3 regions of the Shigella dysenteriae genome follow, and region 2 is predicted to be linked to each of the others. Evidence: predicted binding sites of a transcription regulator. Region 2 holds the regulator's gene; each other region holds the start of a gene.
What was found. The regulator PhoB, encoded in region 2, activates phosphate uptake and scavenging genes when phosphate is short. The targets are predictions, from matches to a motif close to CTGTCATAAAACTGNCNNAT.
Positions count from the first base shown of each region.

Region 1: the regulator PhoB is predicted to act here: its motif matches at 4,355-4,374, upstream of pstS (phosphate ABC transporter substrate-binding protein PstS).
Region 3: the regulator PhoB is predicted to act here: its motif matches at 5,497-5,516, upstream of ugpB (sn-glycerol-3-phosphate ABC transporter substrate-binding protein UgpB).

Region 1 covers NZ_CP055055.1:4,842,673-4,853,197, forward strand. Annotated here, with positions in the region: gene phoU (phosphate signaling complex protein PhoU) at 1-413, opposite strand, end outside; gene pstB (phosphate ABC transporter ATP-binding protein PstB) at 428-1,201, opposite strand; gene pstA (phosphate ABC transporter permease PstA) at 1,292-2,182, opposite strand; gene pstC (phosphate ABC transporter permease PstC) at 2,182-3,141, opposite strand; gene pstS (phosphate ABC transporter substrate-binding protein PstS) at 3,228-4,268, opposite strand; gene HUZ68_RS23120 (fimbrial protein) at 4,480-5,562, opposite strand; gene HUZ68_RS23125 (fimbrial protein) at 5,590-6,681, opposite strand; gene HUZ68_RS23130 (fimbria/pilus outer membrane usher protein) at 6,693-9,227, opposite strand; gene HUZ68_RS23135 (fimbrial chaperone) at 9,249-9,935, opposite strand; gene lpfA2 (long polar fimbria major subunit LpfA2) at 10,038-10,525, opposite strand, start outside.
Region 2 covers NZ_CP055055.1:1,098,475-1,108,999, reverse strand. Annotated here, with positions in the region: gene brnQ (branched-chain amino acid transporter carrier protein BrnQ) at 1-739, opposite strand, end outside; gene phoR (phosphate regulon sensor histidine kinase PhoR) at 1,146-2,441, opposite strand; gene phoB (phosphate response regulator transcription factor PhoB) at 2,499-3,188, opposite strand; gene sbcD (exonuclease subunit SbcD) at 3,378-4,580, shown strand; gene sbcC (exonuclease subunit SbcC) at 4,577-7,720, shown strand; gene araJ (MFS transporter AraJ) at 7,846-9,030, shown strand; gene mak (fructokinase) at 9,173-10,081, opposite strand; gene rdgC (recombination-associated protein RdgC) at 10,206-10,525, shown strand, end outside.
Region 3 covers NZ_CP055055.1:4,475,828-4,486,352, forward strand. Annotated here, with positions in the region: gene HUZ68_RS21435 (DUF2756 family protein) at 1-438, shown strand, start outside; gene ugpQ (glycerophosphodiester phosphodiesterase) at 425-1,168, opposite strand; gene ugpC (sn-glycerol 3-phosphate ABC transporter ATP binding protein UgpC) at 1,165-2,235, opposite strand; gene ugpE (sn-glycerol-3-phosphate ABC transporter permease UgpE) at 2,237-3,082, opposite strand; gene ugpA (sn-glycerol-3-phosphate ABC transporter permease UgpA) at 3,079-3,966, opposite strand; gene ugpB (sn-glycerol-3-phosphate ABC transporter substrate-binding protein UgpB) at 4,064-5,380, opposite strand; gene HUZ68_RS21465 (tetratricopeptide repeat protein) at 5,740-6,486, opposite strand; gene livF (high-affinity branched-chain amino acid ABC transporter ATP-binding protein LivF) at 6,605-7,318, opposite strand; gene livG (high-affinity branched-chain amino acid ABC transporter ATP-binding protein LivG) at 7,320-8,087, opposite strand; gene livM (branched chain amino acid ABC transporter permease LivM) at 8,084-9,361, opposite strand; gene livH (high-affinity branched-chain amino acid ABC transporter permease LivH) at 9,358-10,284, opposite strand; gene livK (high-affinity branched-chain amino acid ABC transporter substrate-binding protein LivK) at 10,332-10,525, opposite strand, start outside.

The DNA.
Region 1 (10,525 bases), 1.3 Mb from region 2:
ATCTGGATGGTATGACGGCCCAGCGACTCCAGACTTACCAGCAACGGCTGATGCTGCTGGGAGAATTTCTCCAGCGCAGTACGGCAGATTTTGTCCGCCACGTCACCAATACGCTCCAGCTCGGCAATGGTTTTACTGATCACCATAACCAGTCGCAGGTCGCTCGCCGTCGGCTGGCGTTTGGCAATAATGCGCACGCAGGCTTCATCGATCGCCACTTCCATCATGTTGACGTTCTTGTCGCCTTCGATGACGCGCTTCGCCAGATCGCTGTCCTGGTTGTGCATCGCGGTGATTGCATCAGAAAGCTGCTGCTCCACCATGCCGCCCATGGTCATCACCTGCGTGCGGATACTTTCCAGTTCGGCGTTGAACTGGCCGGAAATATGTTTATTAAGATTGAGACTGTCCATAACGCACTCCTGAATCAACCGTAACGACCGGTGATGTAGTCTTCTGTTTGTTTCTTCGCTGGCTTGGTGAACAGATCGTCCGTGTTGCTGAACTCAATCAATTCGCCCAGGTACATAAACGCCGTGTGGTCGGAACAACGCGCAGCCTGCTGCATGTTGTGGGTGACGATCACCACGGTGTAATCCTGCTTCAGTTCGGTGATCAGCTCTTCAATACGCCCGGTAGAGATAGGGTCGAGCGCCGAACACGGTTCGTCGAGCAGCAGCACTTCCGGGCGAATGGCGATACCACGCGCAATACACAGACGCTGTTGCTGACCGCCAGAGAGAGAGTAACCGCTCTGATGCAATTTATCTTTGGTTTCGTTCCACAATGCGGCTTTGGTCAATGCCCACTGCACGCGCTCGTCCATGTCGGCACGGGAGAGCTTCTCAAACAGACGAACGCCAAAGGCGATGTTGTCGTAGATGGACATCGGGAACGGCGTCGGTTTCTGGAACACCATGCCCACTTTCGCACGCAGCAGGGCGATATCCTGAGAGTTGGTCAGGATGTTGTCGCCATCAAGCAGAATTTCACCTTCTGCGCGCTGCTCCGGGTACAGTTCAAACATTTTGTTGAAGGTACGCAGCAGCGTCGATTTACCGCAGCCGGACGGCCCGATAAACGCCGTAACCTGGTTTTTAGCGATATCCAGGTTGATGTTTTTCAGGGCATGGAATTTGCCGTAGTAGAAGTTCAAATTACGAACCTGAATTTTACTCGGGGCAGTTTCAACCATACTCATTGCAATCTTTTCCTCATCGTGCCTGATGCACTTCGCTAATCAGGCTTACCGTAGGCCGGATCAGGCGTTCACGCCGCATCCGGCAAAGTGTTAACCGTGTTTATTCTTCGCAAAAACAACGCGCGCCAGAATGTTCAGCAGCAGTACGCACAGGGTAATAATCAACACCCCGGCCCAGGCCAGTTGCTGCCATTCAGCAAACGGGCTCATCGCAAACTTAAAGATCGTCACCGGCAGGTTGGCGATCGGCTGCATCATGTCCGTGCTCCAGAACTGGTTGGAGAGCGCGGTAAACAGCAGCGGCGCGGTTTCACCAGCAATACGGGCAATCGCCAGCAGGATACCGGTCATGATCCCGGACACCGACGCTTTCAGCGTAATCGCGGAGATCATCTTCCACTTCGGTGTACCCAGCGCATAAGCCGCTTCACGCAGGCTGTCCGGCACCAGTTTCAGCATGTTCTCGGTGGTGCGGATAACAATCGGTACCTGCAACAGCGCCAGGGCAATCACACCCGCCCAACCGGAGAAGTGCTCCATCTGCGCCACCACAATGGTGTAAACAAACAGACCAACCACAATCGACGGCGCAGAGAGCAGAATGTCGTTAATGAAGCGAATCACTTCTGCCAGCCAGGATTTACGACCATATTCCGCCAGATAAATCCCCGCCATAATGCCCAGCGGCGTACCGAATACCGTGGCCCACAAAATTAACAGCCCGCTACCCGCCAGAGCGTTCGCCAGACCACCACCTTCCGTATTGGGCGGCGGCGTCATTTCAGTAAACAGAGCCAGCGACATACCGTCGATACCGCGGGTGATGGTGGACATTAAAATCCAGATCAGCCAGAACAGACCGAAGGCCATCGTCGCCATCGAGAGCGTCAGTGCAATACGGTTCTTGAGGCGGCGACGCGCCTGCATTTTGCGGCGGGATTCCGCCAGCGCCGCAGTGGTTTGCATTTCAACCATAGCCATTAGCGTGCCCCCTCATTCTTAGCCAGGCGCATAATCATAAACTTCGATGCGGCGAGGACGATGAAGGTAATCACAAACAGGATCAGGCCCAGTTCCATCAGTGCGGCAACGTGCAGACCGGATTCCGCTTCGGCAAATTCGTTCGCCAGCGCAGAGGTGATACTGTTGCCCGGCATGTACAGCGAGGCGCTGTCGAGCTGGTAGGTGTTACCGATGATAAAGGTCACCGCCATGGTTTCACCAAGCGCGCGGCCCAGCCCCAGCATAATGCCGCCGATAACACCATTTTTGGTGAACGGAAGAACGATACGCCAGATAACCTCCCAGGTGGTGCAGCCAATACCGTAGGCCGACTCTTTCATCATCACCGGGGTTTGTTCGAACACATCGCGCATTACCGCCGCAATGTACGGAATAATCATGATGGCGAGGATCACGCCTGCCGCGAGGATACCGATACCAAATGCCGGGCCAGAGAACAGCGCGCCGACAATCGGGATATTCGACATGATATTGCCGACCGGCTCCTGGAAGTAAACGGCGAACAGCGGCGCAAAGATAAACAGGCCCCACATGCCGTAAACGATACTTGGAATGGCTGCCAGCAGCTCAATGGCGATACCCAGCGGGCGTTTCAGCCAGCCAGGCGCAAGCTCAGTCAGGAACAGGGCGATACCGAAACTCACCGGGACGGCGATCAGCAGCGCGATAAACGAAGTCACCAACGTACCGTAGATCGGCACCAGCGCCCCGTAGATATCGTTCGGCGCATCCCACTCTTTGGTCCACAGGAAAGCCAGACCAAATTTCTGAATGCTCGGCCATGAGGAGATGATCAGAGAGACAATAATGCCACCCAACATCAATAGCACAATCAGCGCCGCCAGTTTTACCAGCACGCTGAAAATTATGTCGCCCTTTTTACCCGGTGGGTTAAAAGCAGGCTTGGTTGCAGCCATAAGTTACTCTTCAGTTAAACGCGTTTACAAAGTCATTTTGTAATGCCGGATGCGGCGTAAAACACCGTACCCGGCCTGGAGTTTTATTAGTACAGCGGCTTGCCGCTACTGTCTTTAATATTGGTCTTCCACGCTGCGCGAACCTGTTCAACTACGCTATCCGGCAGGCTGGCATAATCCAGGTCGTTCGCCTGTTTAGCCCCGGTTTTGTACGCCCAGTCGAAGAATTTCAGCACTTCTGTGCCTTGTTCTGGTTTCTTCTGATCTTTGTGGATCAGAATGAACGTGGTAGAGGTAATAGGCCACGCATCTTCGCCTTTCTGGTTGGTCAGATCCTGAGCGAAGGTTTTGCTCCAGTCTGCACCTTTTGCTGCATTAGCGAAGTTTTCTTCAGTCGGCAAAACAGGTTTACCATCAGCGGAGATCAGTTTGGTGTACGCCAGGTTGTTTTGCTTCGCATAAGCATATTCAACGTAACCAATTGCACCCGGCAGACGCTGAACGAACGCAGCGATACCGTCGTTACCTTTACCACCCAGACCGATCGGCCATTTTACGGTAGAGCCAGTACCAACGTTGTTTTTCCACTCTTCATTCACTTTCGCCAGGTAGCTGGTGAAGACGAAGGAAGTCCCGGAGCCATCTGCGCGGCGTACTACAGCAATGTTCTGTGAAGGCAGTTTCAGACCCGGATTCAGTTTGGCGATGGCTTCATCATCCCACTTCTTGATTTTGCCGAGGTAGATGTCGCCGAGGGTTTTACCATCCAGCACCAGCTCGCCAGACTTCAACCCTGGAATGTTAACCGCCAGCACCACGCCGCCAATCACGGTCGGGAACTGGAACAGGCCTTCCTGAGCCAATTTTTCATCAGACAGCGGCGCGTCAGAGGCACCAAAATCAACGGTATTAGCGATAATCTGTTTTACGCCACCGGAAGAACCGATACCCTGGTAGTTAACTTTATTACCGGTTTCTTTCTGGTAAGTGTCAGCCCATTTGGCATACACCGGCGCAGGGAAGGTTGCACCTGCACCTGTCAGGCTTGCTTCTGCAAACACAGAGAAAGCACTCATCGATAAGGTCGCGGCGACAACAGTTGCGACGGTGGTACGCATAACTTTCATAATGTCTCCTGGGAGGATTCATAAAGCATTGTTTGTTGGCTACGAGAAGCAAAATAGGACAAACAGGTGACAGTTATATGTAAGGAATGTGACAGTTTGATGACACCCAAACGAAAGTTATTACTTATTGATATTAAAGGGTAAAAATATCAGCGTTTTTTCATAAAAGGAGAGGAAATATGAACGGCTGTCATAAAACAGCCGCAAAAGGTTAGTTTACAAATTCAATGGTTAAGGTCGCGGTAGCGTTAAAAACGCCGGGCTGAGGCCGGGCACCGGTAAAGCTGGCAGGTGCTGCCGAAAAAGTTACCGAACCATTTTTACGACCAAAAATGGTCGTGTTGCCCATGTCTGCGGGTAACTTTCCGTTGTTGACGCTAACTTCAGCATTCGATTTATTGTAAATTTTGATCCCGACATCGGCATTGTCTGTCGCAACCATCGTATCGTCACTGCTTCGGTTCGTCCCCGTAAAAGAAGCATCGACTTTCTGCGTACGCTCATCCCCCATCCCCGTACACTCAATACTCACTGTTTTAGTGATTTTTCGTGAAGTAATGGCTTGCCCGGCGGTAGATGAAAATTCGGACGCAGGAATAGTATCAAAATCAAAATAAATCACCTGTCCTGCATTTATCTGACAAGACTGTGGTGCGGTCAAACTGCCTGAAATTCGAACTTTTGCAATCGCCTCACCACGGGTCGTGGTGCTGGATATGTTGGCATACAGCAATGCAATATCGGTGATAGGTATTACTACCGTTCCATTTATTGAACGTTTAATACGAAATGAAATCTTCGCATCTGCTCCAGTTTTCAGGCTCACGCCAACCGCTGTAGTTTTGTTTCCCTGACAAGTGTGATCTGTTGTAGTTGCCTGGTTGGAAACATGTTCAAAAGGAACTGCCGTATACCCCGCATTTAGCACAGATATTTTTGTTCCCACATCGACATATTCGTTAAGATAGTAAAAAGCAAGACCACTTGCGGTGGTGCTATAAACCATACCGGGAGCAGGGTCTGCGGTATAATATATTTCGTGATAAGCGCCATTGCTATGTTTTGAATCACAGTTACACAGAACGCTATAATTTTCAGAAGATGTTGCATTAGCAATATCTATTAATGTATTTCCAGGCACATTGTTTGCTGCACTGACCGTTGTCAGAGGAAAATTAAGGCTTAATGTATGTGTGCCGCCTCTTGTTGCACACGTGCCATCATTTGCCGCATACCCGCACGGCAACCCTAAATGAAAGAGAATTATGCAAAATATATAATGCCATTTTTTCATGAAATTATTCCTTTTACTAACACAAGATTAGTTAGTAAATTCAATAACCAGCGTGGCTGTAGCGGTAAATCCATTATCAGGCGCTGGTTTTGCTCCCGTCAGACTGGCGGGCGCTGAATAAAACGTTACGCTACCATCGGTTTTTCCTAATCGACTAATAGCACCCATATCAGCGGGTAAGTTGCCCCCATCCACATTCACTGGACGGTCGTTCTTATCAAAAATCTTAATTCCCACATCCGGATTACTCGTCACGATCATAGTGGCATCGGCACTTCTGTTTGCCGCAATCATCGACGCACTCACCACCTCCGTGGACCTTACGTCTTCCATCCCGGTACAGGATACAGTCACTTCGGTTTTGATCTTTCTTTCGGCAATAATTGAACCCGCCGTTGAGGAGAACTCAGCGCTATTAATTTTTTGAAAATCGACATCGATGCTCTGATTTGGCGTTAACTCACAGTTCTGCGGGGCCGTTAGTTGTCCGCGAATTGTCACTTTAGAAACGGGGGTCGTTTTGGGAAAATGATCGGACATGCCCGCGTACAACCAGGCGACTTCCGTTGTGGGTATTGTCACCGTGCCAGTAATAGAATGCCGAACATAGAAAGATAATTTTGCCGAGCGCCCTGAATCCAGATTTACAGTGCTCCCATTATTACCTGCTCCACAGGTATGTTGCGGTGAGGTGGATTGGTTGGATAAGTGTTCAAAAGGAATGGCCGCATATTGGTTATTAATAATAAAAATCGTCACGCCGACCGATAAATAATCATTCAGAGCATAGTAATTTAACCCATTAAGAGTGCGCTCAAGCACAAGCCCCGGTGCGGCATCCCCCGTGTAGAAGATAGGAAAAAATGCTGTTTGTTGGCCCGGTCCGCCATGCGTGTCATCACAGTGACAGCGCACCGGGTATGTTCCAGTCGTGTTGCTCAGTGCCTCGAAAATATTGTATCCGGAGTGGTTATTCGCCGCAGCCACCGTCAGCGGACCAAATGATAAATTTGACATGTGCGTTGCGCCATCACTATTAAAACAAACGCCATCACCATTAGCGGCGAAACCATAAGGACAGCAAAGCAGCAGAATCAACCCTGATAATATTTTTTTCATTCATGCTTCCTTTAGCGACAAATCGCATCCATTTGAATCAGGCTGGTATCATCAGGTTTATGGGTGATGTGATAGGCCGCCTTACATTTTTCATCCGCAGCTTGTCCCCAACTCAATAAAAACTCGCCTTTTTCAGGCATCCCGGAGAGATACAGTTCGCCGTTATCACCGACAATCCCGGTGACTGTGCCCGTTTCGAGAGAGGCGGTTGCCATCGCGCCAAACATTATTGGTTTACCGTTGACCTGGCGGACGTTAAATAGCACGCGATAACCGACATGGGTGACAAATTCGGCTTTCACCACCGCACCGCGCGTTGGTACCAGGTTGATGACGGTGTTTTCCAGTTCAATATTGGCTTTGGAGAAATAGTCGCTGTTCAATGCCACGCGGTTTTCGTCATATGGGCTAAGCTGCGTTTTTACGGTATAACCACGCCAGTCGGTAGAAATCCCGGTGGCGTTTTCAATGGACAGGCCTTCTGCGCCCGGCGCTTTGACTAATGCCACCGTTTCGCCCAGTTCCTGCGAGAAGGTCACTCCGTCACTATGCACCAGCACGCCGCCTCTGGCGCCATAATCAAAATGTTGGGAGTCACGGCTCCAGGAATAGCTGCCATTGACCGAGCCATAAGTCCCGTCATAGGTCATTCCGGCATTGCCGCTGTAGGAGTCATCAGGAGAGTGCATCCACGATTCCTGTACGTTATAAGACAGGTTACGCCCTTCCAGCATCGTTCCGTTCAGACCGACCTGCATCGTGCTTTCATGGTGGTTGTTTTGCGTTAACGAATAGTTGACGTAGCTGTCTTCCATCCAGCCCGATAGCGGTATCGACATTGAGAACATGAAAATCTGTTCTTTGCCGAAATCATCATTGTTATCATCATGATGGTTGCCCGATGAGCGCTTGATCGAGTCCGTATAGTTCCAGGAAACGTTCCAGGAGATGTTTCGCCAGTTGTTGTTATAGCCGAACTGTAATAAACGCTCGACCTCATCGGTCTGCCAGTATTCCTGTCGACTGAATGTTAAATAAATATTGCCCCAGCCTGGCGTGAAAGATTGCGTCCAGGTGCCTTCGAAGCGGCTGCGACGGTTGCCCGTTACCCAGAAATCAGAATCGTTATCCTGTCGCGACACCCATTCATTGAGGGTGTAGAACCCCTCCGTAGAGTAGCGATAACCCACCAGACGAAAGGTGGTATTGGTGTCTTCAAAACGTTTGGAATAGAGAAAACGATACGATTGACCACTCTCATTATCGCCGTAGTCAAACTGCGAGCGGGCATGAGTCACGTCAAAAGAAATCGCGCCCAGCGCCCCCATATCTTTACCAATACCCAGCGCGGCAGAAGCGTAATCATTTGCCAGTTGTGTTCCGCCATACAAGGTTATTCCCAAAGGGAAACCGTGCATTGCTTGTAACTGCAAGACCTCAGGCGTAAAGCCGCTTTCGTCGCGCACTTCTCCAATGCTAAGGTCTACATCGGTCTGACCTTCACGCTTGAGAATGGCCAGTGAAGTAAATGGCTGAATAAAGTGCTGCTCGCTGCCATCTTCTTCTTTGATAGTGACATCGAGATCGCCGCCGCTACTGGTCGTGTTTAAGTCGGTGAGGGCAAATGCGCCCTGTGGTACGGCTGATTGATAAATAACGTAGCCGTTTTGTTTGATGATCACCGTGGCGTTAGTTTTCGCAATCCCATGTACCACTGGCGCAAAGCCGTTCTGGCTGGAGGGCAACATATCGTCATCGGTATACAGCCGCACGCCACGCACCTGTGTACTATCAAATACATCGCTTGCCGTCCAGGTATCGCCAATCATAATCTGGCTACGTAATGCCATAATGTCGCGCTGAATGTAATTACTGACGGAATGGTAGTCCACATTACCGTCATAAGAATTCAGGGTGCTGTAATTACGAAAACGCCATGCGCCTAAATTAATACCATTACGCAAATTCAGATAATAACTGTCATCGTCGTCGTCATAATTTGACCGGATGGTATGCGATGCCGAAAAATCATAATTCATCATCATGGCATTGATCCCCTGATCCCAACGGGAAGGGCTGATATAACCATTAACTGCATTGTTGAGATAAATTTGCGGAATAGTAATATTCAATGCCAGCTTACTGGCGTCCAGTAACCAGGTCGCCCCGTCGATCAGCGGAACGGGATTTACGCATGTTTTGTCATCAACATTCGCCAGAGATTTTATCGCATCAACTTTTATACCATAGGTCGCCAGTACGTTTTTTATCGCCACGTAGCATGGGTGGAGTTCAGCATCAGGGTTATCCTGGACAAATTTAACTTCCTGGCGTTCGAAGAGCATGCCGTTGATCATCACATCAACTTTGTATGTTCCCGCAGGTAAGGTATTCGAACGGTTGAACTGGTGAATATCAATATTATCCGCAGGATGATCCAGTTCCAGTAATCTGGGGTTGAACAAGCTATCCCGGGCAAAAGCAGATATGGAACAGAGCAGACATATGCCCGATGCAAGCGTAATGAAAAGATGCGAAGAGGCCATCGATATATCCTTATCCGGCGCTTAAAGGTTTTTCTTTAGTGGTTGACTAATTGCACCGTAATCATTAATAAAGCGCCAAACGAGCGATTTTCCTGCCACGCCAGCCGGAATTGGTAATGTCAATGTTTCAAAAGGGCGGATCATATTTAGCGACACGTCTTTATCATCCACCGTCACACTCATTACATTAATATGGATCGGATTTGGATTTTCGACGATGAGATTATTACCCTGCCGCGACCATTTAACATTTTTAATAGCCTGCTCAGGGATTATCTTTACCGCGGCTGGTCGCCAGAATAACTTAATTCTTGTTTTTATGGCTATCTCAAGAACATTGGTATTTTTTTTATCAAGTGAAGGAGGGATGTTTTTCACGTTCAACCAGAATACGGACTCCCGATCTTTTGGTAACTCGCCAGCCGTTTTTAAAATGCGTAATATTTTCTCTTGCTGTGGTTCAATGCGAGAAACAGGAGGTATCACTGAAAATGGCGGTTTGCTTTTATCCTCTTTATTAAATGGATCAACCCATGTCTGCAATAGATAAGGAAGGTTCGTTTCTTTATTAAAAATAGAGATTGTGGTATCAGGTTTGTCTCCATAAAAAATAACGCGAGTTCCCCCAACAACAATACCAGCCATAGCCATCGACATCTGCGTAATCAAAGTAACAGCAAAAAACAATCTAAGTAAATACATAGGCATAAATGTATCTCATAAAAATATAATAATGACGCCCTTCATTTAAGTAAAAGAGAACCATAATGGCGAGCGCCATTTTATTTAAGGTATTATGTTAAGAATGATTTATTTTATATATTCAACTGTAAACTGCGAGTCGGCGTTAGCTGTACCAGGGTCAATAGTCGTTTCCGTAGCAATATAACGAGCCATGAACTTCATGGATGCATTACCATTAGAAATCGGAGTTGATGCAGAATTTTCATATAACTTGACCTGAGTGTTATCTGCACGGTTATATAAACGAATAGCTACGCCTTTCGCTGCACTAACGGCACCCGCACCAGTATAATCCCCACTGTTATCACTCGGGCTAATACCAGCGGCAGCATCGTTAGAGTTATCCAGCGGGGTACCAATTGCCAGGTTGCCATTACCATGAGCATCTTCATTACCATCGAAACGAATTGCGGCGGACTTAAAGGTTTCCGGGCATTGAGTCAGATCGATAGAAAAAGCCGTCGGGGCAGCCACATCATCGACGCCACTAAAGGCTGTACGGTTTACTTTGCCTAAGTCAACGACCTGATCTTTAGTTTCAGGTGTGACTTCGC
Region 2 (10,525 bases):
ACAGCGCCAGGTACAGCAGAGTCAGACCAACACCCGCCATCAGGCCAGCCCAGACGGTATAACGGGTCAGCAGACGCGCTTCGGTAACGCCACGAGAACGCGCCGCGTTAACAATAACGATACCAAACACCATTGCGCCCAGCGTATCCATGGTCAGATAGCCGTTAACGAAGCCGTTAGAAAACGCAGCGTTTTGATAAGCCTCAGTCGCCGTGCTGATAGAACCCGCCGGCCAGACAATCGCGGCAACGGACAGGATAACCAGCGCGATAATTTTCAGCGGCGCAAGGAAGTTGCCCACGGTATCCAGCAGTTTGCCCGGATAGAGAGAAACCAGAATAACGATAGCGAAATAAACCAGGCTGTAGATAAACAGCGGCAGTGCGGAATCACCCGTCAGCGGCGCAATGCCCACTTCAAAAGAAACGGTAGCTGTACGCGGCGTAGCGAAAAGCGGCCCCACAGCCAGGTAACAAACCGTTGCCAGCAGCACGCCAGCGACTTTACCGATTGGCGTGCTGAGGCTGTCAACACCGCCGCCAACTTTTGCCAGCGCCACTACCGTTAATACCGGCAGACCAACGGCAGTAATAAGGAAGCCGAATGCCGCAGTCCAGACGTGTTCGCCTGCCTGTAAGCCGACCATTGGAGGGAAAATAATGTTACCTGCGCCGACGAACAACGCAAATGTCATAAAGCCCAGAGCGATGATATCGCGCGATCTTAATTGATGGGTCATAAATCATACTGCCTGTGGATGTGGTGTTGTAACGTTAAATTTTTGTGCCAATCCCTGGGGATGATACAGCGGTATATTTAAACAATTTTAGCGGGAAATACTCCCAACCAGGCGCGGCGAAGAATAGTTTTTCGATTTACCGCGTGAATGCAGTCAGTATGACAGCACCTGAAGCGCAATTTAAACGCTTATAACGTTTTAAAGCAAGGAGGGATCTAAAAACCAGAGGTATATAGCGATAAGAAATCACCAACCAGTATAAAACACTATTTCCGTGAAAAAGACATGGCTAATCATGCGAACAAAAAATCACCAACCGTTGTAAAATCTAGCGCCCGTATTTTGACTGCAAAGAAAATAAGCCAGCATCGGCTGGCTTATGGCAATAAAAGATGACAAAGGCGGATTAATCGCTGTTTTTGGCAATTAAACGTTCCGGGATAACAAAACTGAAACGTGTTCCTTTTCCTACTGTACTCTCAATATTCAGGCGACTTTCGTGATGATTCACCGCATGTTTCACGATCGCTAACCCTAATCCGCTACCGCCGGTTTGCCGGGAACGCGCTTTATCAACGCGATAAAAACGCTCGGTCAGGCGCGGAATATGCTCCGGTGCAATGCCCGGTCCGTTATCTTCAACGCTAAATTCGGCACCGTGCGGCACTCGCTGCCAGCGTACGGTGATATGCGTGCCTTCCGGCGTATGATTCACGGCGTTATAGACCAGGTTCGAAATCGCACTGCGTAGCTGATCTTCGTTGCCAGACACCTTGAGGCCGTTATCTATCTCAAAGGTAAATGTCTGTTTTTTCTGACTCAGAGTCTGAGCCTCGCGCTCAACAACGCGCAGCATCATCGGCACATCAACCTTTTCATTGAGCAAATGCGTCGGCGCGGCTTCAATTTTCGACAGCGTCAGCAATTGCTTCACCAGCCCTTCCATCCGCTGGGTCTGCTCGCGCATGGTGTGCAACGCTTTTTCACGTACCGCGCCTTCCAACGGTTGCTCATCCATCATCTCCAGGTAACCCTGTAACACGGTCAATGGCGTGCGTAACTCATGGCTTACGTTGGCGAAAAAGTTGCGCCGCGCCCCTTCCAGTTGATGCATTTGCGTGACATCACGCGCCACCATCAGCAACTGTTTGTGGGTATAAGGCATGACGCGAATTTCCAGATGCCGCCCGGTGTTGAGCACCAGATTGAGCGGGCGAGAAAAATCACGCGTTTTCAGATATTGCGTAAACTCCGGGTAACGCAGCAGGTTAAGGATGTTCTGCCCGTTATCTTCCGGCCAGCGCAAACCAAGAATCTGTTGCGCCAGACCGTTACACCAGAAAATACCGCCCTCTTCCGTGGTCAGCACCACTGCGTCGGGCAGCGACTCCGCGCCGCTACGAAAGCGTTTAATCAGATTGCCCAGTTCACGGCGGCGTTTTTTATTTCGCAGCTGCATCTGGTGTAAGCCGTATAGTAGCGGTTCCCAGCTACCACGCCCCGGTGGCGGGGTCATACTACGATCCACCCACAGCCACCATGAAAGGCGCAATAAATTCCAGAAATGCCAGATAAGCAGTCCCGTTACCGATGCCAGCAAAAACCAGGGCAGGTAACCAAAAAATGCACCCAGGATGAAAACCGGGAGGCAGCAAAGTAGCAGCTCCAGCACCAGCCTTTTCCACGACAGCCGTTCCAGCACGTAAGATACTCCAGTTAAGAAATCATAAGCCCTGCTCTGCGTCCGATGAGCAAGGCGTTAAAAGCGGGTTGAAAAACGATATCCTGTACCGCGCACGGTCTGCACCATGCGGTCATGCCCGCCGGGCTCCAGTGCTTTACGCAGGCGACGAATGTGGACATCGACCGTGCGGTCTTCCACATACACGTTAGTTCCCCAGACGTGGTTTAACAGCTGCTCGCGGCTGTACACGCGCTCAGGATGCGTCATAAAAAAGTGCAGCAGTTTAAATTCTGTCGGCCCCATCTCCAGCGGCTCTCCGCCCGCCATCACCCGGTGAGATGTCGGGTCGAGACTTAATCCCTGCATCTCAATCACCTCTTCCACCGCCATTGGCGAAATACGGCGCATTACCGCTTTGATTCGCGCCACCAGCTCCTTCGGCGAAAACGGCTTGGTGATATAGTCATCCGCGCCGGTTTCAAGGCCGCGCACGCGATCTTCTTCTTCCCCTCTGGCGGTCAACATCACCACTGGAATATCCCGGGTCATCGACTCGCGCTTGAGGTGTTTGATGAACTGGATACCGGAGCCGCCAGGTAACATCCAGTCAAGGAGAATTAAATCCGGCCAGGGTTCATTCAGTTGATTCACAGCACTGTCATAATCTTCCGCTTCGACCGGCTGAAAGCCATTTTGTTCGAGCACGAAGCAGACCATTTCGCGAATTGGAGCTTCATCTTCTACGACCAGAATACGTCTCGCCATGATTTGCCCTGTTGTAATAAATAGGTTGCGATCATTAATGCGACGTCATTATGCGTCAGATTTATGACAGATTTATGAAAAGCTCGTCGCACATATCTTCAGGTTATTGATTTCCGTGGCGCAGAAAAAAGCAAATGGCACATCTGTTTGGGTATAATCGCGCCCATGCTTTTTCGCCAGGGAACCGTTATGCGCATCCTTCACACCTCAGACTGGCATCTCGGCCAGAACTTCTATAGTAAAAGCCGCGAAGCTGAACATCAGGCTTTTCTTGACTGGCTGCTGGAGACAGCACAAACCCATCAGGTGGATGCGATTATTGTTGCCGGTGATGTTTTCGATACCGGCTCGCCGCCCAGTTACGCCCGCACGTTATACAACCGTTTTGTTGTCAATTTACAGCAAACTGGCTGTCATCTGGTGGTACTGGCAGGAAACCATGACTCGGTCGCCACGCTGAATGAATCGCGCGATATCATGGCGTTCCTCAATACGACCGTGGTCGCCAGCGCCGGACATGCGCCGCAAATCTTGCCTCGTCGCGACGGGACGCCAGGCGCAGTGCTGTGTCCCATACCGTTTTTACGTCCGCGTGACATTATTACCAGCCAGGCGGGGCTTAACGGAATTGAAAAACAGCAGCATTTGCTGGCAGCTATTACTGATTATTATCAACAACACTATGCCGATGCCTGCAAACTGCGCGGCGATCAGCCTCTGCCCATCATCGCCACGGGACATTTAACGACCGTGGGGGCCAGTAAAAGTGACGCCGTGCGTGACATTTATATTGGCACGCTGGACGCGTTTCCGGCACAAAACTTTCCACCAGCCGACTACATCGCGCTCGGGCATATTCACCGCGCACAGATTATTGGCGGCATGGAACATATTCGCTATTGCGGCTCCCCCATTCCACTGAGTTTTGATGAATGCGGAAAGAGTAAATATGTCCATCTGGTGACATTTTCAAACGGCAAATTAGAGAGCGTGGAAAACCTGAACGTACCGGTAACGCAACCCATGGCAGTGCTGAAAGGCGATCTGGCGTCGATTACCGCACAGCTGGAACAGTGGCGCGATGTATCGCAGGAGCCGCCTGTCTGGCTGGATATCGAAATCACTACTGATGAGTATCTGCATGATATTCAGCGCAAAATCCAGACATTAACCGAATCATTGCCTGTTGAAGTATTACTGGTACGCCGGAGTCGTGAACAGCGCGAGCGTGTGTTAGCCAGCCAACAGCGTGAAACCCTCAGCGAACTCAGCGTCGAAGAGGTGTTCAATCGCCGTCTGGCACTGGAAGAACTGGATGAGTCGCAGCAGCAACGTCTGCAGCATCTTTTCACCACGACGTTGCATACCCTCGCCGGAGAACACGAAGCATGAAAATTCTCAGCCTGCGCCTGAAAAACCTGAACTCATTAAAAGGCGAATGGAAGATTGATTTCACCCGCGAGCCGTTCGCCAGCAACGGGCTGTTTGCCATTACCGGCCCAACCGGTGCGGGGAAAACCACCCTGCTGGACGCCATTTGTCTGGCGCTGTATCACGAAACTCCGCGTCTCTCTAACGTTTCACAATCGCAAAATGATCTCATGACCCGCGATACCGCCGAATGTCTGGCGGAGGTGGAGTTTGAAGTGAAAGGTGAAGCGTATCGCGCGTTCTGGAGCCAGAATCGGGCGCGTAACCAACCCGACGGTAATTTGCAGGTGCCACGCGTAGAGCTGGCGCGCTGCGCCGATGGCAAAATTCTCGCCGACAAAGTGAAAGATAAGCTGGAACTGACGGCGACGTTAACCGGACTGGATTACGGGCGCTTCACCCGTTCGATGCTGCTTTCGCAGGGGCAATTTGCTGCCTTCCTGAATGCCAAACCCAAAGAACGCGCGGAATTGCTCGAGGAGTTAACCGGCACTGAAATCTACGGGCAAATCTCGGCGATGGTTTTTGAGCAGCACAAATCGGCCCGCACTGAGCTGGAGAAGCTGCAAGCGCAGGCCAGCGGCGTCGCGTTGCTCACGCCGGAACAAGTGCAATCGCTGACAGCGAGTTTGCAGGTACTTACTGACGAAGAAAAACAGTTACTTACCGCGCAGCAGCAAGAACAACAATCACTAAACTGGTTAACGCGTCTGGACGAATTGCAGCAAGAAGCCAGCCGCCGTCAACAGGCCTTGCAACAGGCGTTAGCCGAAGAAGAAAAAGCGCAACCTCAACTGGCGGCGCTCAGTCTGGCACAACCGGCACGAAATCTTCGTCCACACTGGGAACGCATCGCAGAACACAGCGCGGCGCTGGCGCATACTCGCCAGCAGATTGAAGAAGTAAATACTCGCTTACAGAGCACAATGGCGCTTCGCGCGAGCATTCGCCACCACGCGGCGAAGCAGTCAGCAGAATTACAGCAGCAGCAACAAAGTCTGAATGCCTGGCTACAGGAACACGACCGCTTCCGTCAGTGGAACAACGAACTGGCGGGTTGGCGTGCGCAGTTCTCCCAACAAACCAGCGATCGCGAGCATCTGCGGCAATGGCAGCAACAGTTAACCCATGCAGAGCAAAAACTTAATGCGCTTGCGGCGATCACGTTGACGTTAACCGCCGATGAAGTTGCTAGCGCCCTGGCGCAACATGCCGAGCAACGCCCACTGCGTCAGCGCCTGGTCGCGCTGCATGGGCAGATTGTTCCCCAACAAAAACGTCTGGCGCAGTTACAGGTCGCTATCCAGAATGTCACTCTGGAACAGACGCAACGTAATGCCGCACTTAACGAAATGCGCCAGCGTTATAAAGAAAAGACGCAGCAACTTACCGATGTGAAAACCATTTGCGAGCAGGAAACGCGCATCAAAACGCTGGAAGCCCAGCGCGCACAGTTACAGGCGGGTCAGCCTTGTCCACTTTGTGGTTCCACCAGCCACCCGGCGGTCGAGGCGTATCAGGCGCTGGAGCCTGGCGTTAATCAGTCTCGATTACTGGCGCTGGAAAACGAAGTTAAAAAGCTCGGTGAAGAAGGTGCGGCGCTACGTGGGCAACTGGACGCCTTAACAAAGCAGCTTCAGCGTGATGAAAACGAAGCGCAAAGCCTCCGACAAGATGAGCAAGCACTTACTCAACAATGGCAAGCCGTCACGGCCAGCCTCAATATCACCTTGCAGCCACAGGACGATATTCAACCGTGGCTAAATGCACAAGATGAGCACGAACGCCAGCTGCGGTTACTCAGCCAACGACATGAATTACAAGGGCAGATTGCCGCGCATAATCAGCAAATTATCCAGTATCAACAGCAAATTGAACAACGCCAGCAGCAGTTCTTAACGGCATTGGCGGGTTATGCACTGACATTGCCACAGGAAGATGAAGAAGAGAGCTGGTTGGCGACACGTCAGCAAGAAGCGCAGAGCTGGCAGCAACGCCAGAACGAATTAACCGCGCGGCAAAACCGTATTCAGCAGCTGACGCCGATTCTGGAAACGTTGCCGCAAAGTGATGAACTCCCGCACTGCGAAGAAACTGTGGTACTGGAAAACTGGCGGCAGGTACATGAACAATGTCTCGCATTACACAGCCAGCAGCAGACGTTACAGCAACAGGACGTTCTGGCGGCGCAAAGTCTGCAAAAAGCCCAGGCGCAGTTTGACACCGCGCTACAGGCCAGCGTCTTTGACGATCAGCAGGCGTTCCTTGCGGCGCTAATGGATGAACAAACACTAACGCAGCTGGAACAGCTCAAGCAGAATCTGGAAAACCAGCGCCGTCAGGCGCAAACGCTGGTCACTCAGACAGCAGAAACGCTGGCACAGCATCAGCAACACCGACCTGACGGGTTGGCTCTCACTGTGACGGTGGAGCAGATTCAGCAAGAGTTAGCGCAAACTCACCAAAAGTTGCGTGAAAACACCACGAGTCAAGGCGAGATTCGCCAGCAGCTGAAGCAGGATGCAGATAACCGTCAGCAACAACAAACCTTAATGCAGCAAATTGCTCAAATGACGCAGCAGGTTGAGGACTGGGGATATTTGAATTCGCTAATAGGTTCCAAAGAGGGCGATAAATTCCGCAAATTTGCCCAGGGGCTGACGCTGGATAATTTAGTCCATCTCGCTAATCAGCAACTTACCCGGCTGCACGGGCGCTATCTGTTACAGCGCAAAGCCAGCGAGGCGCTGGAAGTCGAGGTTGTTGATACCTGGCAGGCAGATGCGGTACGCGACACCCGTACCCTTTCTGGCGGCGAAAGTTTCCTCGTCAGTCTGGCGCTGGCGCTGGCGCTTTCAGATCTGGTCAGCCATAAAACGCGTATTGACTCGCTGTTCCTTGATGAAGGTTTTGGCACGCTGGATAGCGAAACGCTGGATACCGCCCTTGATGCGCTGGATGCCCTGAACGCCAGTGGCAAAACCATCGGTGTGATTAGCCACGTAGAAGCGATGAAAGAGCGTATTCCGGTGCAGATCAAAGTGAAAAAGATCAACGGCCTGGGCTACAGCAAACTGGAAAGTACGTTTGCAGTGAAATAACTATTCAGCAGGATAATGAATACAGAGGGGCGAATTATCTCTTGGCCTTGCTGGTCGTTATCCTGCAAGCTATCACTTTATTGGCTACGGTGATTGGTAGCCGTTCTGGTGGTTGTGATGGTGGTATGAAAAAAGTCATTTTATCTTTGGCTCTGGGCACGTTTGGTTTGGGGATGGCCGAATTTGGCATTATGGGCGTGCTCACGGAGCTGGCGCATAACGTAGGAATTTCGATTCCTGCTGCCGGGCATATGATCTCGTATTATGCGCTGGGGGTGGTGGTCGGTGCGCCAATAATCGCACTCTTTTCCAGCCGCTACTCACTCAAACATATCTTGTTGTTTCTGGTGGCGTTGTGCGTCATTGGCAACGCCATGTTCACGCTCTCTTCGTCTTACCTGATGCTTGCCATTGGTCGCCTGGTTTCCGGCTTTCCGCATGGCGCATTTTTTGGCGTCGGAGCGATCGTGTTATCAAAAATTATCAAACCCGGAAAAGTCACCGCCGCCGTGGCGGGGATGGTTTCCGGGATGACAGTCGCCAATTTGCTGGGCATTCCGCTGGGAACGTATTTAAGTCAGGAATTTAGCTGGCGTTACACCTTTTTATTGATCGCTGTTTTTAATATTGCGGTGATGGCATCGGTCTATTTTTGGGTGCCGGATATTCGCGACGAGGCGAAAGGAAAGCTGCGCGAACAATTTCACTTTTTGCGCAGCCCGGCCCCGTGGTTAATTTTCGCCGCCACCATGTTTGGCAACGCAGGTGTGTTTGCCTGGTTCAGCTACGTAAAGCCATACATGATGTTTATTTCCGGTTTTTCGGAAACGGCGATGACCTTTATTATGATGTTAGTTGGGCTAGGGATGGTGCTGGGAAATATGCTAAGTGGCAGGATTTCAGGACGTTATTCACCACTGCGCATTGCAGCAGTGACTGACTTTATAATTGTACTGGCACTGCTGATGCTCTTTTTCTGCGGCGGTATGAAAACAACGTCGCTTATTTTTGCTTTTATTTGTTGCGCGGGATTATTTGCCCTTTCAGCACCTCTGCAAATATTGTTACTGCAAAACGCCAAAGGCGGAGAGTTATTAGGTGCCGCAGGTGGGCAAATAGCCTTTAACCTCGGTAGCGCCGTCGGCGCATATTGCGGTGGTATGATGCTGACGCTGGGGCTGGCATATAATTACGTGGCGCTGCCTGCCGCCCTGCTTTCGTTTGCTGCGATGTCGTCATTGCTGCTGTATGGTCGCTATAAGCGCCAGCAAGCGGCGGATAGTCCGGTGCTGGCGAAACCTCTGGGGTAGATTGCAGTCACGGAGCACGTTGCTTATTGCCGGATGCGGCGTGAACGCCTTATCCGCCCTACGCGGTTCTGGCACATTTTGTAGGCCTGATAAGACGCGGCAAGCGTCGCATCAGGCATGATGCGCCAATTGCCTACGTTTTTTACTCTTGTGGCCATAACCACGCAGCGCCGCGTACGCCGCTGGAATCACCGTGCTTCGCCTTACGCACCGGCGTTTCACATTCGCCGCCGAAGACAAATTGTTTAATCAACTGCGGAACCGTTTGATATAAACGGTCTACATTGCTCATCCCGCCTCCCAGGACAATCACATCCGGATCGAGAATATTCACGACATGTGCCAGCGATTTTGCCAGCCGCAGCTCGTAGCGACGCAATGCCAGTTCCGCTACCGGATCGCTTTCTTCAACCAGGCGGATAATTTCACTGCCTTTCAGCGCATGTCCGCTCAAACGACGATAATCCGTCGCGAATCCCGTGCCCGAAATAAAGGTTTCAATACAACCTTGTTTACCGCAATAACAAGGGACTTCCTCGCGATAACGCAGTTCGTCTTCGTCCATCCACGGTAGCGGATTGTGTCCCCACTCACCTGCCGTGCCATTGCCGCCGATATGCGCCCGCCCATTGAATGCCACGCCCGCGCCGCATCCCGTGCCGATAATCACGGCAAATACCGTCTGCGCTCCCGCTGCCGCGCCATCTACTGCTTCTGAAACCGCCAGACAGTTGGCGTCATTTGCCAGCCGCACTTCCCGCTGCAACCTCGCGCTTAAGTCTTTATCGAATGGCTGACCGTTGAGCCAGGTTGAATTGGCATTCTTCACCACACCGGTGTAAGGCGAAATTGAGCCAGGAATGCCCATACCTACCGTTCCGCGCTGCCCCGTCGCCTGCTCCGCCATATCAACCAACGTGGCGATCGTTTCAATAGTCTGCCGGTAATCATCACGCGGCGTGGGCAGACGATGGCGGTACAACTGCTCCCCTGCATCGCCCAGTGCAATCACTTCAGTTTTGGTGCCGCCTAAATCGATACCTATACGCACGGTACTCTCCTTATTTTTTTCAATATCAATAGCGTAGAGACGGACAACCGGATTGGCAATGCAAGGCCGCCGACAATTCGTTATCATGCCCGCTAAATTTAACGACAAGGCCGTGGAAATTATCATGCTGTGGTTCAAAAATTTAATGGTTTACCGTCTTAGCCGCGAGATTTCGCTGCGTGCAGAAGAGATGGAAAAACAGCTAGCCTCGATGGCATTTACCCCATGCGGCAGCCAGGACATGGCGAAGATGGGCTGGGTTCCTCCGATGGGATCGCACAGCGATGCGTTAACGCACGTTGCCAATGGTCAAATTGTTATCTGCGCACGCAAAGAAGAAAAAATCCTCCCGTCTCCGGTGATTAAACAGGCGCTGGAAGCGAAAATCGCCAAACTGGAAGCGGAACAGGCGCGTAAGCTGAAGAAAACCGAAAAAGATTCGCT
Region 3 (10,525 bases), 1.7 Mb from region 2:
AAACGACTTCTGCTTTTGACGGCACTCCTGCCGTTTGTCGGCTTTGCACAGCCCATTAATACTCTGAATAACCCCAACCAGCCGGGATATCAGATCCCCAGCCAGCAGCGGATGCAAACCCAGATGCAGACTCAGCAAATCCAGCAAAAAGGGATGCTGAATCAGCAACTGAAAACGCAGACGCAATTACAACAGCAGCATTTAGAAAATCAGATTAATAGCAACTCTCAGCGGGTATTGCAGTCGCAGCCGGGGGAGCTAAACCCCGCCCGGCAGCAAATGCTGCCCAACACCAACGGCGGGATGTTAAACAACAACCATAATCCGGATAGTTCGCTAAATCAGCAGCATATGCTGCAACAGAGGAAAAACGGCGACATGCTGAATCCACCCAGCACGCCGCAGCCTGACATTCCGCTGAAAACTATTGGGCCGTAAAGTTCGGACCAATAACATCAATCGCATCAGTACAGATGCAATCCACGCCCCAGCGCAGCAACTCTGCCGCGCGCTGGGGTTTATTGACGGTATAAACCAGAATCCGTAATCCGGCGTCTTTCAACTGCATCACTCGCGCTTTATCGAGTAACTTATGATTGAGATGAATAGAGACGCAGCCCAGCCGCGCGGTCAGTTCGCGCCAGTCGTCGCGCCATTCATCCAGCAACAAACCGCGCGGCAATTCCGGTGCCGCCCGTTGTGCAGCTTCTAAAGCATCAATCTCAAACGATGACAGCAGCGGTGGCGTCATACCGGCCCACAGTTCGCGTGCCGCCAGCGCCACCATTTTGCCCGTCAACGACCCGGTGCCAGTGGTGGGTTTGATTTCGATATTCGCCATCATCCCGTGTTCGCGACAGCGTTCCGCCACCTGCGAAAGCAACGGCAGCGGCTCACCTTTAAACGCTTTGCTGTACCAACTGCCTGCATCCACGCGCAGTAAATCCTGCCAGTTCAGTTCACCCGCGACGCCCCAACCGTTACTGGTACGTTCGAGATTGTCGTCATGAAGCAGGAAGATCTCGCCATCTTTCGATAACTTCGCGTCAAATTCGATCATCTTATGACCGTATCTTGCCCCGACGTCGATTGCCGCCAGGGTGTTTTCCGGGGCCAGTTTACCGCCGCCACGGTGGGCGACGATGCGGGGATAAGGCCAGTTACTCATACTCGTTGTCCTGTTTCACCATCAAAAAGATGTAGCTGATTTTCCGGCAGATGCAGCCACAGCGTGCTGCCTGCCGTCGGGCGCTCCTGATGCGCCAGCCGTACCACCAGCTTCTGTTCGCCCCAGCGTCCGTGCGCCAGGTTATCTGCGCCGAGGATCTCCAGCGTATACATCACCAGCGGTACGCCACCTTCTGCCTGCGAGCTTAGCGCAATATGTTCCGGGCGAATGCCGAGGGTCATTTTACGCCCGGCATACTGACGGTAGCCACCGTTTAGCGGCAGCTCAATACCGCCGTCCAGTTCGAAATGCGTGCCTTCGTTATTCACGCGGCCTGTCAGCAGATTCATCGCCGGGCTGCCAATAAAACTCGCCACAAACAGGCTGGCGGGCTTTTCGTAGACTTCTACTGGTGTGCCAATCTGTTCGGCAACGCCGCCGTTCATCACCATTACTCGCTGGGCGAGGGTCATCGCCTCAACCTGATCGTGAGTAACGTAGAGTGATGTCGTTTTCAGGCGACGGTGCAGCTGTTGCAGTTCAAGACGCATCTGTACGCGCAGCTTGGCATCGAGGTTAGAGAGTGGCTCATCAAACAGGAACACCGCCGGATCGCGCACAATCGCGCGGCCCATCGCCACACGCTGACGCTGACCGCCGGAAAGCTCGCGCGGGCGGCGCTTAAGCAGACCGTCCAGTTCCAGAATGCGCGCTGCTTCTTTAACGCGCTCGGCAATTTGCTGCTTGCCCATGCCGCGAATTTTCAGCCCCCACGCCATGTTTTCTTCGACGCTCATATGCGGATAAAGCGCGTAGTTCTGGAACACCATCGCAATCCCGCGATCTTTCGGCTCCATTTCGGTCACCCGCTGATTGTTGATCCAGATATCGCCTTCCGTCACCCGCTCCAGCCCGGCAACCATACGCAGCAGCGTCGATTTCCCGCAGCCAGACGGCCCGACCATCACGATAAATTCGCCATCCGCCACATCAAGGGTCAGCGGTTTAATCACCTGGGTTTTGCCATCCCAGCTTTTGGTTACTGCCTGTAATTTCAGTCCTGCCATCTTATTTCTCACTATCGACCAGGCCGCGCACAAAGGCACGCTGCATCACTAAAACAATCACCACCGGAGGGATAAGCGTTAACAACATCGCCGCCATCACTGAGTTCCATTCTGTGGTGCCTTCGCCAGTGGCGATCATCCCTTTGATCCCTGCCACGGTGGTGCCGAGATCCACGTCGGTAATAATTAACAACGGCCACAAATACTGGTTCCAGCCGTAAATAAAGGTGATCACAAACAACGCCGCCAGATTAGTTTTGGACAACGGAAAAACGATGTCGCAAAAGAAGCGCATTGGCGACGCGCCGTCGATCCGCGCGGCTTCCACCAGTTCATCCGGTAGGGTCATAAAGAACTGGCGGAAAAGAAACGTCGCGGTCGCCGAGGCCATCAGCGGCAGCGTTAAACCGGCGTAGCTGTCGAGCATCTTCAGGTTGGCGATGACTTCCACCGTCGGGAAGATACGTACTTCAACCGGCAACATCAGGGTGATAAAAATCATCCAGAAAAAGAGGTTACGCAGCGGAAAACGAAACCAGACAATGGCGAATGCCGAGAGCATCGAGACGGTAATTTTGCCGAGCGTAATGCTGAACGCCATCACGAAGCTGTTAAGCAACATCCGCCAGAACGGCGCACTATTTGTGCCTACCCCGTTTACCCAGATGTTGTGGATGTTTTCCAGCAGATGCGTGCCGGGGATGAGCGTCATCGGCGCGGCGTAGACGGCCTGTTTATCCAGCGTCGCCGCGACAAACGCCACGTACAGCGGGAAGAGGATCACCGCGATCCCGAGGATCAGCATGGTATGGCTGAATATCGTCAGCCACGGACGGTTCTCAATCATTGGTAACGCACCTTGCTTTCAACATAGCGGAACTGCACCACCGTCAGCACGATGACGAGGAACATCAACACCACCGACTGTGCGGCAGACGAAGCCAGATCCAGTCCAGTAAAGCCTTCGCGGTAGATCTTATAAATCAGCGTCGTGGTGGCCTGAACCGGCCCGCCGGACGTGGCGGCGTCGATCACCGGGAAGGTGTCGAAGAAGGCATACACCAGGTTCACTACCAGCAGGAAGAAACTCACCGGGGCGATAAGCGGCAGCGCAATCTTAAAGAAGCGGCGAATCGGCCCTGCACCGTCGATGGCTGCGGCTTCGATCAACGAACGGGGAATGGATTGCAGCGCGGCATAGAAGAACAGGAAGTTGTAGCTGATTTGCTTCCATACTGAGGCAAACACCACCAGAAACATTGCCTGACCGCTGTTTTGCGCGTGGTTCCAGTCGTAGCCGAACTCAGCGAGAAAATGGGTGATCAGCCCGCGACCGGGGTTAAACAGGAAGATCCACAATACGGCGGCAACGGCGGGAGCCACGGCATACGGCAGCAGCATCAAGGTTTGATAGAAACGACTGCCGCGCACGATGTACTCCACCAGCGCCGCAAAGAACAGCGATACCAGCAAACCGCTGACGGTGACAAAGGTGCTGAATTTTATCGTCGTCCAGAAGGAGTCGAGATAGTAGCTGTCATGAAACAGCGCGACGAAGTTATCCAGGCCGACAAACTGGCTGGAGAAACCAAACGGATCGACGCTTTGCAGCGAGTACCACAACGCTTCGCCCGCAGGCCAGATAAAAAAGATAACGGTGATGATGAGCTGCGGCGCGACCAGCAGATAAGGCAGCCAGCGCGAGCGGAACACCGGACGGGATGATGACATTACGGTTAATTCCTGAACTGTGCCGGATGCGCTTCGCTTATCCGGCCTACACGCGATGCCAGGTCAGATAAGCGAAACGCATCCGACATTACACTGATTAAGACTTCGTCGATTTCTCAAAGCGGCGCAGCAACTGATTTCCACGCTCAACGGCGGTATCCAGTGCCTGCTGTGGTGTCTTCTTACCGGTCCACACGCTCTCGAGCTCTTCATCCACAATCACGCGGATCTGCGGCATGTTGCCCAGACGCAGCCCTTTGGTGAACGGCAACGGCGGCTTATTCAGCATCTGACGCGTCGCGGTATCCGCCCCTGGGTTTTTCTCATAAAAGCCCTGCTCACGAGTCAAGTCATACGCCGCTTTGGTGATTGGCAGATAACCAGTTTTCTGATGCCACTCGGCAGCATTTTCTGGCTTAGCGAGGAAGTCGAGGAACTTCGCCACGCCGGTATAAGTTTCTTTATCTTTGCCCTGCATCACCCACAGGCTGGCCCCGCCGATAATGGCGTTTTGCGGTGCATCTTTCGCATCGGCGTCGTAAGGCATCATGCCTACGCCATAGTTGAATTTGGCGTACTCGCGAATATTAGCGAGAGAACCGGAAGAGGCGGTGGTCATCGCGCAATCACCGTTATAGAACTTCTCGGTGGATTCATCCTTACGCCCGACGTAGCTGAAATCGCCCTTCTTGTTCATCTCTTCGAGCATGGCGATGTGTTTCACCTGCTCCGGCTTGTTGAACTCCAGCACCGCATCCGTGCCGTCAAAGCCGTTGTTTTTGCTGGCAAACGGCAGACCGTTCCAGGCGCTAAAGTTTTCCAGTTGGATCCAGCCCTGCCAGCCGCTGGCGTAGCCGCACTTCATGCCGGAGGCTTTCAGTTTTGCAGAATAGTCCGCCAGATCCTGCCAGGTTTTCGGCGGCTGTTCCGGGTCTAATCCTGCTTTCTTGAAGGCGTCTTTGTTGTAATAGAGAACGGGGGTCGAGCTGTTGAACGGCTGGGAGAGTAAGTGGCCGGTTTTGCTGTCGGAATAGTAACCTGAAACCGTCGGCACAAACTGCGACTCATCGAATTGAATCCCCGCCTCTTTAAACACGTCATACACCGGTTTAATGGCTTTCGACGCCATCATGGTGGCGGTGCCAACTTCATAAACCTGCAAAATAGCCGGAGCGTTGCCGGTACGAAATGCGGCAATCCCCGCGCTTAAATTCTGTTCGTAGTTGCCTTTATAGGTCGGTACAATTTTGTAATCCGGGTTTTCGGCGTTAAAACGTTGGGCCAGAGAATCCACCTCTTTACCCAGTTCCCCTTCCATAGAATGCCAGAACGGAATGGTTGTCACTGCCTGTGCATTCCCCATTAACGCCAGTCCGAGCGCCAGTGCTGAAGCTGTATAATGTAACGGTTTCATCGTTTATCTCTCTTGTTGTACCGAATGCGCGAATTCACGCGTTTTATGCTCGCGGGGTAACATGACATGCTCGAATTACAGAAAAATAACTTTTTTGTTACATTTGTAAGATAGTAAGGTGTCAGAAAGATGACAAGGCGGTGACGGTACGGGTAAGGGAAAATGGGAGATGGGGCACGGATATCCCGAGAATGCACTGAAAAGAGGCGATTAACGGCCAGCTAATCGCCAGAACTCCTTACCATGAAGAGCAAAAATGGCAGCAAATTCTGCGTCCAGTTTTGCTGCCCGATGAGAGCTACATTTTTCAATTTTAACAAAAGATTGCCGCGACACTGGTCTAACGGCAAAGAAGATTTTCATTGCACCACACTCTGCTTCAGCCGCTCATTGGCGGTCTTAATCCATTCCCGGTGGTGTTTTCTATAATGAGGTCTTGAGCGTTTAGCCGTATCAACCACGGCAACATACTGCTCGTTGGCTTCACGTAACCGACTCATTTTCGCCAACATTTCCGCATAGTAAATACGCGCCTGCGGGCCGGGGTAATAAGAAATCAATACTTCAAACTCGCTTTCCGCATCAGCGTATTTTTCTTGTGCGGCTAACGTTCTGGCAAATAACAAATGCCCGTCTGCCGACTGAAAATCAGGGTTATAACGCATCACATCTTCCAGCGTCTGCTGACAGGCGGCGAACTCCTGAATAGCAAACTGTGCCTGCGCCAGGCTTAGCATCATTGCCGCTTCATGGGCGAATATCCCGCTTAACGCCTGCTGATAATGGGGAACAGCTTCGTGATAACGCCCCAGACGCGCCAGTTCATTAGCCAACGCATAATGGTTTTGATTCGTCTCGGCAATCGCCAGTTCTTCGGTTAATTTGCGCAGGTGGCGCTCAGGGTTTAGTTTGTCCTGCAGGCGCATCAGCAAAGTATGCCCGTGACGGTCAGCGCCCGTTTCAGGCAGCATCACTATGACGAAATACGCCACGCAGCCAATCACCGGAAAACAGAAAATGATAAAAATCCAGTACCGCTCTTGTCCGGTACGGTAAGCGTGAATACAGCAAAGCAGTTCAAGCATGACAACAACGGCATAATGCATGGGAGGGAACCTTTCCGTGGCAAATAAGTGGTCTGGTTTTAATCCTCCCGGTCAGTTGAAACAAGTCTGTATACGGACGAATAACCCGGCAGAACTTAGCTGCCGGGTTATTGATAATTTACCCGCCTAAATACGCACTTCTCACTGCTTCGTTCGCCAGTAGCGCATCACCAGTATCGGAGAGCACTACATGGCCGTTTTCCAGCACGTAGCCGCGATCAGCGAGCTTCAGCGCCTGGTTAGCGTTCTGCTCGACGAGGAAGATAGTCATCCCCTGCTCGCGCAGCTGCTCGATGGTGTCGAAAATTTGCTGGATGATAATCGGCGCAAGACCGAGCGATGGCTCATCAAGCAACAACAAACGCGGGTTGCTCATCAGCGCGCGACCAATCGCCAGCATCTGCTGTTCACCGCCGGACATGGTGCCTGCCCGCTGAACACGGCGCTCATGCAGACGCGGGAACAGTTCATACACCCACTTTATGCGCTCCTGGAACTGGTCGCGTTCGGCAAAGAAGCCGCCCATCGCCAGGTTCTCTTCCACCGTCATCCGCGAGAAGACGCGACGCCCTTCCGGGACAATCGCTACCGCTTCGCGCATGATTTTCGCCGTCTGCCAGTCGGTAATGTCTTTATCATCAAACACAATTCGCCCGCTGGTGGCGCGTGGATCGCCGCATAATGTGCCAAGCAAGGTGGTTTTCCCCGCCCCGTTCGCGCCAATGAGGGTGACAATCTCGCCCTGATTGATATGCAGGCTCACCTCATGCAGCGCCTGGATTTTGCCGTAGTGGGCGCTGACTTTGTCAAAGGACAACATGACTTTTTCCATCTTATGCCTCACCTAAATAGGCACGGATCACGTCCGGGTTATTACGGATTTGCTCCGGCGTACCGTTTGCCAGCGGCGTCCCCTGATTGACCACGTAAATTCGGTCCGAAATTCCCATCACCAGCTTCATATCGTGTTCAATCAACAAGATAGTGGTGTTGTGATGATTGCGCAGTTCGGCAATCAGCTCATCCAGCTCTTTCGTTTCTTTCGGGTTAAGACCTGCCGCAGGTTCGTCGAGCATTAAAATCTCCGGCTGCGTCACCATGCAGCGGGCGATCTCCAGACGGCGCTGGTCACCGTAGGCCAGGTTGCTCGCCTGGCGGTTGGCGTGTTCCAGCAAACCAATGCGCTCAAGCCAGATGGCGGCGCGGTCGAGCGCTTCGCTCTGGGCGCGACGGAAAGAAGGCGTTTTCAACAGGCCAGAGAACAGCCCGGTTTTCAGTTGCTGATGCTGCGCCACCAGCAGGTTTTCAATTACCGTCATTTCACGGAACAGACGCACATGCTGGAAGGTGCGCACCACGCCCATGCGGGCGATTTGCTGCCCCGGCAAACCCTCCAGATGCTGATCGCGCAGTAAAATAGTGCCGCCGGTGGGTTTGTAGAATCCGGTCAGGCAGTTAAAGACCGTGGTTTTTCCGGCACCGTTAGGACCGATTAACGAGACGATCTCCTGCGGGTACAGTTCAAGATTGACGTTGTTCACTGCCAGCAGGCCGCCGAAGCGCATCATCAGGCCGTTAACAGATAATAATGGCTGACTCATGCCTGCTCTCCTTTCGCTGCGCCGTTTTTCAGCTTGAGTTGCGGGCGCGTCATGGGCAGCAAGCCCTGCGGACGCCAGATCATCATCAGCACCATCAAACCACCGAGCATTAACATGCTGTATTCGTTGAAATCACGCATCAACTCGCGCGACACCACCAGCAAAATTGCCGCCAGAATCACCGCAAATTGCGAGCCCATACCGCCGAGCACCACTATCGCCAGTACAAAGGCTGATTCAGCAAAGGTGAAGGATTCCGGGCTGACAAAGCCCTGACGCGCCGCAAACAGCGTTCCGGCAAAACCCGCAAACGCGGCGCTGATGGTAAAGGCGGTCAGCTTGATACGACGCGGGCTTAAGCCCAGCGAACGGCAGGCGATTTCGTCTTCACGCAACGCTTCCCAGGCGCGACCCAGCGGCATCCGCAGCAGGCGGTTAATGACAAACAGGCTTAATACCACCAGCAGCAACGCCACCAGGTAGAGGAAGATAACGCGATCGGAGGGATCGTATTTCAGGCCAAAGAAATTACTGAACGTGTCCCAGCCGCCTTCACGGGCGGTACGGCTGAACTCGAGGCCGAAGAAAGTCGGTTTCGGGATCTGACTGATACCATTCGGGCCGCCGGTAATTTCGGTGTTATTGAGCAGCAATATGCGCACAATTTCGCCGAAACCGAGGGTAACGATCGCCAGATAGTCGCCGCGCAGGCGCAGCACCGGAAAACCGAGCAGGAAGCCCGCCGCCGCTGCCATTAACCCGGCAATCGGCAGACAGGTCCAGAAGCCCAGGCCGTAATAGTGATTGAGCAGCGCAAAGGTGTAAGCGCCGATGGCGTAAAAGCCGCCGTAACCCAGCACCAGCAGGCCAGAAAGCCCTACCACCACGTTCAGCCCGAGGCCGAGGATAATGTAGATCATGGTCAAGGTGGCGATATCCACCGTCCCGCGTGAAACCATAAACGGCCACGCCACCGCAAGCACCAGCAGCGCCACGAGAAACAGCTTTTGCCTCACCGTGGAGCCATCAATCGCGGGCAGAATAAACTTCGGTCCGGAAACGCTTTTCAACCCTTTCTGGAAAGCCGGGCGCAAAAGCTGGAAGAAAAAGACCACCGCCGTGCCGATAAACACCCACTGCCAACGGACATCTGAAGCCGTGTCGACCACCAGTTTGGTGCCATCCAGCTCCAGTTGTACGCCCATAAAGACGCCCGCCAGCACAAAAAACATGGCGGCAGAGAGCAACGCCATTGCAATATGCATCGGTTTCATACTTTCTCTACCTCCGGGCGACCCAGAATACCGGTCGGCATCACCAGCAGCACCAGAATCAGCAGGGCGAATGAGACCACATCTTTATATTCCGTACTCAGATAGGCAGAAGAGAGCGCCTCCGCAATCCCCAGAATCAGCCCGCCAATCATCGCTCCCGGAATGCTGCCAATCCCACCAAGCACCGCAGCGGTAAAGGCTTTCATCCCGGCCATAAAGCCGATATAGGGGTTAATGACGCCGTAGAACTGACCGAGCAGTACGCCCGCCACCGCTGCCATCGCCGCGCCAATCACAAAGGTCAGCGCAATCACCCGGTCAGTGTTAATGCCAAGCAGGCTCGCCATTTTCAGATCTTCCGCGCAGGCACGACAGGCGCGCCCCATGCGGGAATAGCGAATGAAAATCGTCAGCGCCAGCATGGCGAGGAAGGTGACAATCCAGATCACCGCCTGCATGGTGGTAATAGAGGCAGAGAAGTTTTCGCTATGACCCACTACCCACTGACCATTAAACAAGCTGGGCAGCGCCACGTCGCGCGAACCTTCAGTCAGGCTGACGTAGTTTTGCAGGAAGATGGACATACCGATTGCCGAGATGAGTGCAATCAGGCGCTTAGAGTTACGCACCGGGCGGTAAGCCACCCGTTCGATACTCCAGCCGTAGGCGCTGGCAATGACGATTGCGCCGACGAATCCCGCCGCTACCAGCAGCCAGCCGGTATCAATGCCCATCATCATCAGTGCGGCGATGATCATAAATGAGACGTAGCTGCCGATCATGTAAACCTCGCCGTGGGCGAAGTTGATCATGCCGATAATGCCGTAAACCATGGTGTAGCCGATGGCAATCAGCGCGTAAGTACTGCCCAGCGTGACGCCGTTAAACATCTGCTGCAAGAAATACAAAAACTGCTCAGACATAAGGTAACCTTTCTAAACCCGCCCGCATTTCACGGGCGGTGGGATTTTCACTTGGCTGCCGTGGATGAACCGTCGGCGTGCCACTGGAAGACACCAAAATCAAATCCCTTAAGATCGCCTTTTTCATCCCAGTTCAGCGGCCCAATCACGGTGTTTGCACCGTTAGCTTTTAAATCTTTCACCAGCGCCAGCGGCTCATCGCTGCCGGTACGCTCAAGGGCAGTTGCCAGAGATTGCACCG